One region of the Arthrobacter sp. 05T410 genome, then DNA from elsewhere that is predicted to be linked to it. Evidence: predicted binding sites of a transcription regulator. Region 1 holds the regulator's gene; each other region holds the start of a gene.
The links. Region 1 encodes LexA, which represses DNA repair genes until DNA is damaged. Its sites were predicted from a motif close to TCGAACANNTGTTCGA; they were not measured.
Positions count from the first base shown of each region.

Region 2: AC1DFR_RS00920 (LexA family protein) is a predicted target of LexA. The motif match lies at 1,298-1,313, and genes of this name have one in related genera.
Region 3: ruvA (Holliday junction branch migration protein RuvA) is a predicted target of LexA. The motif match lies at 1,624-1,639, and genes of this name have one in related genera.

Region 1 is NZ_JBFTLP010000002.1:425,453-428,724, reverse strand. Features, by position in the region: gene AC1DFR_RS04385 (histidinol-phosphate transaminase) at 1-292, opposite strand, end outside; gene AC1DFR_RS04380 (LysM peptidoglycan-binding domain-containing protein) at 361-765, opposite strand; gene lexA (transcriptional repressor LexA) at 1,283-2,032, shown strand; gene AC1DFR_RS04370 (ATP-dependent DNA helicase) at 2,146-3,272, opposite strand, start outside.
Region 2 is NZ_JBFTLP010000001.1:178,845-182,116, forward strand. Features, by position in the region: gene AC1DFR_RS00915 (Y-family DNA polymerase) at 1-844, opposite strand, end outside; gene AC1DFR_RS00920 (LexA family protein) at 853-1,284, opposite strand; gene AC1DFR_RS00925 (SCO1664 family protein) at 1,544-2,311, opposite strand; gene AC1DFR_RS00930 (DUF3090 domain-containing protein) at 2,311-2,865, opposite strand; gene AC1DFR_RS00935 (histidine phosphatase family protein) at 2,890-3,272, opposite strand, start outside.
Region 3 is NZ_JBFTLP010000031.1:18,136-21,407, forward strand. Features, by position in the region: gene pdxT (pyridoxal 5'-phosphate synthase glutaminase subunit PdxT) at 1-199, shown strand, start outside; gene AC1DFR_RS21115 (YebC/PmpR family DNA-binding transcriptional regulator) at 203-958, shown strand; gene ruvC (crossover junction endodeoxyribonuclease RuvC) at 1,008-1,586, shown strand; gene ruvA (Holliday junction branch migration protein RuvA) at 1,712-2,356, shown strand; gene ruvB (Holliday junction branch migration DNA helicase RuvB) at 2,349-3,272, shown strand, end outside.

The DNA.
Region 1 (3,272 bases):
CGTTGGAACCATTCGCGGCCCAGATGTTCTCCGCGTCCAGCCCATGGCCAAGGTATTCGGCGAGGGCTTCGCGCAATTCGGTGAATTCGCGGTCCGGATAGCGGTTCAGCCCGGCAGCGGCGGCGCTCACGGCTTCGGTAATCGCGGCGCGGACATCGGCCGGGACCCCATGGGTGTTCTCGTTGACGTTGAGCAGGATGGGGACGTCCAGCTGCGGCGCGCCATACGGACGCAGGCCACGCAGATTGGTTCGGAGGGGCAGTCGGTTGAGGCGCTCAAGCTGGTCAGTCACGTGACCAGTTTAAGTGGTAGCGGGACGGGCGCTGAAACTGTGACGCCCGCGACGGCACCCGGGGGTGGCTACTTGGACGGAACAAACAGTTGCTGGCCCGGCATCACACGCGCGGCGTCCAGATTGTTCAACTGCACGATATCGGCCACAACATCGCGGGGATCGCGCTCCGGGGCCACCGACCCGGCAATGGCCCAGAGGGACTCCCCCGGTTGGACTGTGACGGATACGGTCGGCGTCACCGAGAGCTGGTCTGCGGAATCTGCCGCTTTCGCGGGAGCGTTGAGGAATCCGCTGAAGGACAGGATGAACGCCGCCAGCAGAATCAGGGGGACGCCGAAAAAGACGAAGCGTCCGCGCCGGGTGAGCCGAAGCGGCGGCTGCTTGGTCCGGCCGCCGGAAACCGCGGCGGCGGCTCCTTGCTGCGCCCGCGACTGCGCGGAGCCGCGGCGCCTGGCGTTGAGCGGGTACACGTTGCCGTGACTGGAACCGCTTTGGGCGAGGCTGCCGCGTCCGATGCTGCGGCTATCCGCTGCGCCACCCGGACCAACACCACGGTGGCGGGTCGTGACGCCCTGAATGTTAGTGCCGTCAAACGCGCTTGAAACTGACATGAACTGAGCCCTCCTGGACCATAAGTTGCCGCCCGGCGTACTCACGTACTCGCCGCCAACCGGCCGAACCTTCGAACATAGAACCGAACATTGCCTGCGAACCCAGATCGTCGGAATCGAACACATATTCGAATCTTGCTGGTTCTGTTTTAGCACTTACTAACGAACGATGTCGAGACTCGCTAGAACAAATGTTTGAAAAAGGTCTGCGGCTGGCCTATTTTTGAGGGACAGGACAACCACTTTCGAACTCCCACTTTCGAACTAACAGTGGGAATTCATTCGTAGTTGATCAGCAGGGTCTGACATTTCAGGCCGGAAGTTCCCGGTGACAGCAGCCACGGCAGCCGGGCGGAACGGAAAGGCGTTGGCGAACATGGCAGCACAAGCCACCGGCGGCAGGGCCACCCCACGGAGCCCGCAGCCCGCCCGGGCCCCCAAGAGCCTCACCGTCCGGCAAAAGAAAATCCTGGAGACCATCCAGCGGTCCGTCACGGACAAGGGCTACCCGCCGTCCATGCGCGAAATCGGCGACACCGTCGGTCTCGCCAGCCTGTCGAGCGTGACCCACCAGCTCTCCCAACTGGAAAAGCTCGGCTACCTGCGGCGCGATCCGAAGCGGCCCCGGGCCATGGAAGTACTCATGCCGCTGACCCTGGACGAGGGGGCCACACCGATATCTGGTATCGAGAAGTCCAGCCCCTTGCGGGCCGTCGGCGGCCTGTCGGTAACCGAGCTCGCCAGCGCCACTGACACGGCAATGGTGCCGTTCGTCGGACGCATCGCCGCCGGCGGGCCGATCCTCGCGGACCAGGTGGTGGAGGACGTCATGCCGCTGCCCCGCCAACTCGTGGGCCATGGCGAACTCTTCATGCTCAAGGTGGCCGGCGACTCGATGATCGACGCCGCCATCTGCGACGGCGACTGGGTGGTTGTCCGCCGCCAGGGTGATGCCGTGAACGGCGATATCGTCGCCGCCCTGCTGGACGACGAAGCCACGGTCAAGACCTTCCGCCAGCGGGACGGCCACACGTGGCTGTTGCCGCAAAACACCCAGTACGAGCCCATCCTGGGCGACCACGCCGTCATCATGGGCAAGGTCGTATCGGTACTGCGCTCCCTCTAAACTGCGCTCACTCTAAACTGCGCTCCCCTTAGCCATCCCGGGCCATGCCGCCAGTTCGGAGCGGCCACCCCGCGGCCGATTTCCGGCGCAGGGTGACGGCCCCGGTTTGGGACTTAAGCTTTCGCGGAGTCTTTCGCCAGGCGCTTCAGGGCTGCCATGGCTATCGATGAATCGGTGGTGGGCCAGAACGGCGGCAGCGCGGCGCGCAGGAAGCCGCCGTAACGCTCCGTGGAGAGCCGCGAATCCAGCACTGCCACCACGCCCTTATCCGAGGTCGAGCGGATCAGCCGTCCGGCGCCCTGCGCGAGGCGGATGGCGGCATGCGTGGCCGAGACGGCCATGAAGCCATTGCCGCCGGACTGGGCCACGGCCCGCGAACGTGCCGTCATCAGCGGGTCGTCCGGCCGCGGGAAGGGAATCCGGTCGATGACCACCAGCCGGCAGGACACGCCAGGGACGTCGACGCCCTGCCAGAGGGACATGGTGCCGAACAAACACGTGTCAGGTTCGTCGGCAAACTGCCGCACGAGCGCCGTCATGGTCGACTCCCCCTGGCACAGGATGCTGAGGCCCAGCCGGGGCCGCATGGCCTCGGCTGCTTCCTCTGCGGCGCGCCGCGAGGAGAACAGGCACAGGGCGCCTCCGCCGGAGGCGCGGATCAGCTTCTCGAGTTCGTCCAGGGCCTCGGGGGACGTTCCGCGGCCGGGTTTGGGCAGGTGCCGGGCTACGTAGAGGATGCCCTGCTTCGGGTAGTCGAACGGGGAGCCGACGTCGACGCCGGTCCAGCTCGGGGCGCCGTTGCCAACCAGGCCCAGGCCGCCGGCGGCGGGTTCGAAGGCAGCGCCGATGGCCAGTGTGGCCGAGGTCAGGATGACGGTGTGGTCCGCGAACAGGCCCTCGCGCAAGCGCCCTGCGACGCTCAGCGGGGCAACATTGATCAACGCCGGCGCGCTCTCGTCCGGCTGGGAGTAGCCCTGCGCCGGGTCGAAGCTGCTGTTGCGGGAGAACCACACGACTTCGCGGTTTTCGCGCGCGGCCAGGAGGCGTTCACAGAGCTCCAGGATGACCATGAGGCGCGAGCGGGCCAGCTGCCGTCCGCCGTCCGCCGACACGGAGCTGTCCCCCTTGGAATCGGACAGGGCGGCGCGGCACGCGTCGCGCAGTTGGTCGATGCAGTCCAGCTGCTCGCTGTTCAGGCCGTTGGGCATCAGCCCGCTGGGGACGCCGTCGATGGCGAGCT
Region 2 (3,272 bases), on a different contig from region 1:
GGCCGTAGACGGACAGGACCTGCCGCATGCCGGCGGCGGTGGTGATGGGGGTGGCGAAGGAGCGCGAGAAGATGAGCTGGTCCCGGCCGATCCGTTCTTCCTCCATCGGGATGCACGGCGTGCCCTGCAGCTCCAGGACGGTGCGCATCATGACCACGGAGAAGCGGTCCCGGATCATCACCGGGTCGGCCCGGGACAGGTCAAGGATGGACTGAAGCCCTAAGGCGTTGAGGCGTTTGGTCAGGCGCGTCGCGACGCCCCAGATTTCGATCACAGACAGCCGGCCCATCAGCGCTTCCCTGGTGGCGGCGGGCACGGAGTCCCAGTGGCAGACCCCGTCGAAGGCCGGGTTGTGCTTTGCCCATTTGTTGGCCAGTTTCGCGAGGGTCTTGGTCCCGGCGATCCCGACGCACACCGGAACCCCCACGTTGCGCCGCACGGCTGCCTTCATGGTCTGGCCCAGGACCAGCAGGTCCCCCGGCGCGCCTTTGACGCCCAGGAAGGCCTCGTCGATGCTGTAAACCTCCAACCAAGCGCTGTAGCGGCCCAGCAGTTCCATCACCCGGGCGCTGATGTCCCCGTAAAGCTCGTAGTTGCTCGAGAGGGCAACAAGTCCCCACTCCTTAGCCCGCGGGGCGAGTTTGAACCATGGTTCACCGAGGCCGATGCCGAGAGCCTTGGCTTCCGGGGACCGGGTGACGGCGCACCCGTCGTTGTTGGACAGTACGACGACGGGCCGGCCTTCGAGGGACGGGTCGAATACCCGCTCGGCCGAGGCATAGAAGCAGTTCACATCCACGTGCGCGATCTGCGGCATCCGCCGCATCGGGGAGGGCTTAGACATGGTGTGCCTCAAACATGGTGCAGGCAGCGGGTCGCGACACCCCAGATGACCAGATCCGACACGGACGGAACGCGGATGTCCGGGTAGGCCGGATTCTCCGCCTGCAGCACCACCCCGGTTCCCGTGATCCGCAGCCGTTTGATGGTCAGCTCCCCGTCCAGGACCGCAACGACCACGGACCCGTCCACCGGTTCCAGGGCACGGTTGACGATCAGCTCATCGCCGTCGCTGATGCCGGCGCGTTCCATAGAGTCTCCGGAGACCCGCACGACGTACGTGCTGGTGATGTCCTTGATCAGATGCTCGTTCAGGTCAATCCGCCCATCAAAGTAGTCCTGCGCCGGCGATGGATACCCGGCCGCGACGGGGACCGGAGAGATCAGCACCGACAGCAACGACATGCCCGCGTCTATCACGCGGGGACCGACAACAACGCCCACAACACACCCTTATTCGAATATATGTTCGATGCATTCAGTGTAGCCGGATGGACCGACAAAAGATGGACTCTGCCCATATCCCTCGGCTGCGTGGGCAGCGCGGTTTCTCCTCAATATCGCAACACCTGACTGAAGGGGAGCTGTATATGGGACGCTCGGCGTGTCGTCTGCGGAAGGTGGGGCCCGCGGGCTTGGTTGAGCGTAGGCGCTGTTATCGGCGTATGGGCAGCCAAATTTTGACAGTTGAGCCGCAATTCCCTTAGAACAGCGGCCAGGGCACCGCCGACATCTCACCGCTCGGAGCCGGAAACCGCCCTGCCAAGCGCAACCGTGCGCAGCGCGCGGCGAGCGATGCGATTTCTTCGGCGCTGAGCAAGTCCGCCAGGTTTCGGCCCAGCCCACCGTGCAGTCCTTCGCTGACACGATCGATGCCGTCGCGTTCCTCGGCGGTCAGAGCGTCTCCCAGCCATCCCCACAGCACCGTGCGCAGCTTGTGGTCACGGTGAAAGGTGAGCCCATGGTCCACGCCGTGCCGGTGTCCGTCCGTCATGGCAAGAATGTGGTCGCCTTTGCGGTCGGCGTTGTTGACGACCATGTCGAACACCGCCATGCGTCTGAGCGCTGGCGAGTCTTCGTGAACGAGGGCGACCATCCGTCCGTTCTCATCCCGTCCCTCGAGAACATGTTTCCAGCCCGTCTCCGGCACCTGGTCCGTCGCGACCAGGTTCACGGCGCTTTGGGCGGGGTCTTGCTCCTGCCAGAGCTGCACCATTCCTTCGCCCAAAGGACCATCGCGCAGCCAGGTGCGCGGCACCACGTCCCAGCCTAAGACTTGCGAGACCAGGTAGGCGGCCACCTCCCGGTGAGCCAGGGTGCCGTGGGGAAAATCCCACAGCGGACTTTCGCCTGCTATCGGCTTATAGACGACCACCACGTCGCCGATGCTGCCCAGAAATGTAGCGTTTGAAGCCGTCGTGATGCGTCCGGTGAGCGTCAGCTCGGCGGTCACTAGGTCCGGCGCTGGCATCAGACCTCGGGAAGGGTGCAGATGTGCCCGTCGGCGTCTATGGGGTAACCGCAGAGCGGGCACGTCGGACGCCCGGCGCCCACGATCTCACGGGTGCGCTTGGCGAATGCGCGGGCGGTGCCGACCGGCATTCGCACCAGCAGCATTTCGGACTCGTTAGCGCCGCCCTCATCAAGCGGTTCCTCGTTGTCATCAGCATCGACATCGGCGATGGGGTAGGCCTCTATTACGACCTGGGCCGTGGTTGGGTCCCAACCTAAGCTCATGGCGCCGGTGCGAAACTGCTCCTGAACGGCCTCGAGCTGGTCATTGTCGACAAGTTCAATGGGAGTGCTCGTGGGAACGCTGAAGGGGTTGCCCTCGACGGTGATGAGCTGGTCGAGAATTTCGTCGATCTTCTCCGCGAGCAGAGCCGACTGCTGCTTCTCCAGGGCAATACTCACGATCTGCGTCCCTGCGCGCACCTGCAGGTAGAATGTGCGCGCCCCTGGAAGGCCAATGGTGCCGACGACGATTCGATCAGGCCAGGCAAACTCGTGAACACGTGTAGGCATGTCAGTATTTTAGGCACATGAGGTTCATGGCGCCTTTTGCCCTGCACCGCCGCCCACCGGCGCATCGCCAGAGTGGATGCCGTTCGACAGCCACGACAGGTCACCCGCGTCGGTGTTGGTCGCGTAGACGCTCGGCCGACTAGCGCCGTAGCGCACGATCGATACGGAGGCGGGGCCTACGTTAATACGCTGGAACAGGTCAAGGTGCATGCCGAGCGCGTCGGCGAGGATTGACTTGATGATGTCACCGTGACTCACCGCCACCCACACGGCCCCTGGCCCGTACTCGGCTTCGAAGGCTGCATCGTGGCGTCGAATCGCTGCCACCGACCGAGCCTGCATCGCGGCCATGGATTCACCGCCGGGAAAGACGACGGCGGACGGTTGCGACTGCACAACCGGCCAGA
Region 3 (3,272 bases), on a different contig from region 1:
GGAGCGCGTCGGCGACGGCGTCGAAGTCCTTGCCCAGGTGGAACCGTCCAAAGCCGGCCACCCCGAATCCCTGGACGGGACGGCTAGAATTGTTGCAGTGCGTTCCGGCAAGCTGCTGGCCACCTCCTTCCACCCGGAAGTGACGGGGGAGAAGCGCGTGCATGAACTGTTTATTCGAATGATCAGAGGAGAAGCGTAAAGCATGTCAGGCCACTCCAAATGGGCGACGACCAAGCACAAGAAGGCCATCCTTGACAGCCGCCGGGCCAAGTCGTTCGCCAAGCTGATCAAGAACATCGAAGTCGCCGCGCGCATGGGCGGCCCCGACCTCTCCGGCAACCCCAGCTTGGAACTGGCCGTCACCAAGGCGAAAAAGACGTCGGTGCCCGCTGACAATATCGACCGCGCCATCAAGCGCGGCGCCGGGCTCACCGGCGAGGTCGTCGATTACACCGAAATCATGTACGAGTGCCGCGGCCCGCAGGGTTCCGCGCTGCTGATCGAGTGCCTCACGGACAACAAGAACCGTGCCGCCTCCGAGGTCCGGCTCGCCATCTCCCGCAACGGCGGCACGATCGCCGATCCCGGCTCCGTCAGCTACCTCTTCTCCCGCAAGGGCGTCGTCTCGCTGCCGAAGAACGGCCTGGCCGAGGACGACGTCCTGATGGCCGTGCTGGATGCCGGGGCCGAGGAAGTCAAGGACAACGGCGACAGCTTCGAGATCCACTCCGAGCCGACCGACCTCCAGGCCATCCGCGATGCCCTCACGGAAGCCGGCATTGAGTACGACACCGACGAGGCCGAGTTTGTGCCGTCCATGCAGGTGCCGCTGGACCTTGATGCCGCCAAGAAGTTCATGAAGCTGGTGGACGCCCTGGAAGAGCTCGACGACGTCCAGAACGTGTACAGCAACGCCGACCTCAGCGACGAAGTGCAGGCCGCACTGGAAGCCGAGTGACCCGCTCACCCAAACGTGACTTTTGGGGCCCGGTCTTGACGGCCCAACCGTGACGCTGCGCGTGTTGGGGGTCGACCCGGGCCTCACCCGTTGCGGGATCGGCGTTGTCGACGTCGAGCGGAACCGGCGGGCCACTTTGGTGGCCTTCGGCGTTGTGGGCACCTCACCCGAGGAGAGCCTGGACCAGCGGCTGCTGGTCATCGCCACGTCCATCGACGAGTGGCTGGACCGCTACCAACCCCAGGTCCTCGCCGTGGAGCGGGTCTTTTCCCAGCTCAACGTCAGCACGGTCATGGGGGTGGCGCAGGCCTCCGGTGTGGTCATTGCGGCCGCCGCGCGCCGTGGCATCCCGGTGGCTCTGCACACCCCGTCCGAGGTCAAGGCAGCCGTGACGGGAAGCGGGACCTCGAACAAGGATGCGGTCACCAAGCTGGTGACCAAGATCCTCCGGCTGGACGCGCCTCCGCGCCCTGCCGACGCCGCCGACGCCCTTGCGTTGGCCATCACCCACGCCTGGCGGGCCGGCAGCGGGGCCGCCGTAGCCACGACTGGGCCGGGCAGCCAGTCCCTCACTCCGGCGCAGCGGGCGTGGGCGGACGCGGAGGCAAAAGCGCGCCGTGCGCGCTGAATGTCCGGCTGTGACGCCGCGGGGCTTGGTAGGGTATTCGTAGATATGTTCGGATAGCCGGCGTGCCCGGCTGTACGTTCTTTCATCACCCAGTTGTAGACGCCAGTTAGACCAGGAGCCCGGCCTTGATCAGTTTTCTTCGCGGAACCGTTGCGCATGTTGGCCTGTCCTCCGCCGTGATCGACCTCAACGGCGCCGGCATGAGCGTCAACGCCACACCGCAGACCCTCAGCGGCCTCCGGGTGGGTGAGGAGGGAAAGCTATTCACGTCCCTGATCGTGCGGGAAGACTCGCTGACCCTGTTCGGCTTCGCCAGCGATGACGAACGCGAGGTGTTTGATGTGCTCCTCAGCGTCAGCGGAGTCGGTCCCCGCCTCGCACTGGCGGTGCTGGCCGTCCACGAGCCCGAAGCCATCCGGGTGGCCGCCCACTCCGGCGACGGCAAGGCCTTCACGAAGGTCCCCGGCATCGGACCGAAGGTGGCCGGCCGGATCGTGCTCGAACTAGCCGGCAAGCTTGTGCCGCACGGCACCGCCGGCGCGCCTGTCGCGGCCGTGTCCGCCGAATCCGTCTGGAAGCCGCAGGTGGTGGCCGCGATGACCAGCCTGGGCTGGTCCGAAAAGGATGCCACGGCCAGCATCGACAAGTCCCTTGCCGATTCCCCGGACCTCGCGGCGAACGGCAATGTGGCGGAGATTCTCCGCGCGACGCTGCGCTGGCTGGGCCAGGACGGCGCCCGCGCCGGGAACCGGGTAGGCGCGCGTGGCTGAGCCGTCGATCGTCGCCGGGGGAGAGGAACCGGAGGAGCGGGTCATCGAAGCCGCCCTGCGGCCCAAGAACCTGCACGACTTCGTGGGCCAGCACCGGGTCCGCAAGCAGCTCTCCCTCGTGTTGGAGGCCTCGCGCATGCGTGGGCGCAGCGCGGACCACGTGCTGCTCTCGGGCCCTCCCGGCCTGGGCAAGACCACACTGTCCATGATCATCGCCGCCGAAATGAACGTTCCGCTGCGGATCAGCAGCGGCCCGGCCATCCAACACGCGGGCGACCTTGCGGCCATCCTGTCCTCACTCTCTGAGGGCGAGGTCCTGTTCCTGGATGAAATCCACCGCATGTCCCGGCCGGCCGAGGAAATGCTGTACATGGCGATGGAAGATTTCCGCGTCGATATCGTCGTCGGCAAGGGCGCCGGCGCCACGGCCATTCCGCTGGAGCTGCCGCCCTTCACGCTCGTCGGCGCCACCACGCGGGCCGGCCTCCTTCCCGGCCCGCTGCGGGACCGGTTCGGTTTCACCGGCCACCTCGAGTTTTACTCCGTCGAGGAGCTGGAACTGGTCCTGCGCCGCTCCGCCGGCCTGCTGGACCTGAAGGTCAACTCCGCCGGATTCAGCGAGATTGCCGGCCGGTCCCGGGGCACGCCGCGCATCGCCAACCGGCTCCTGCGCCGGGTCCGGGACTGGGCGCTCGTGCACGGCATCGAGCAAATCGACGCGCGGGCGGCCTCCGCGGCCCTGGACATGTATGAGGTGGACAAGCGGGGCCTGGACCGGCTGGACCGTGCCGTTCTCGAGGCCCTCATCACCAAGTTCGGCGGCGGCCCGGTAGGCCTGTCCACGCTCGCGATCGCCGTCGGCGAGGAAACGGAGACCGTGGAAACGGTCGCCGAGCCCTATCTGGTGCGCGAAGGA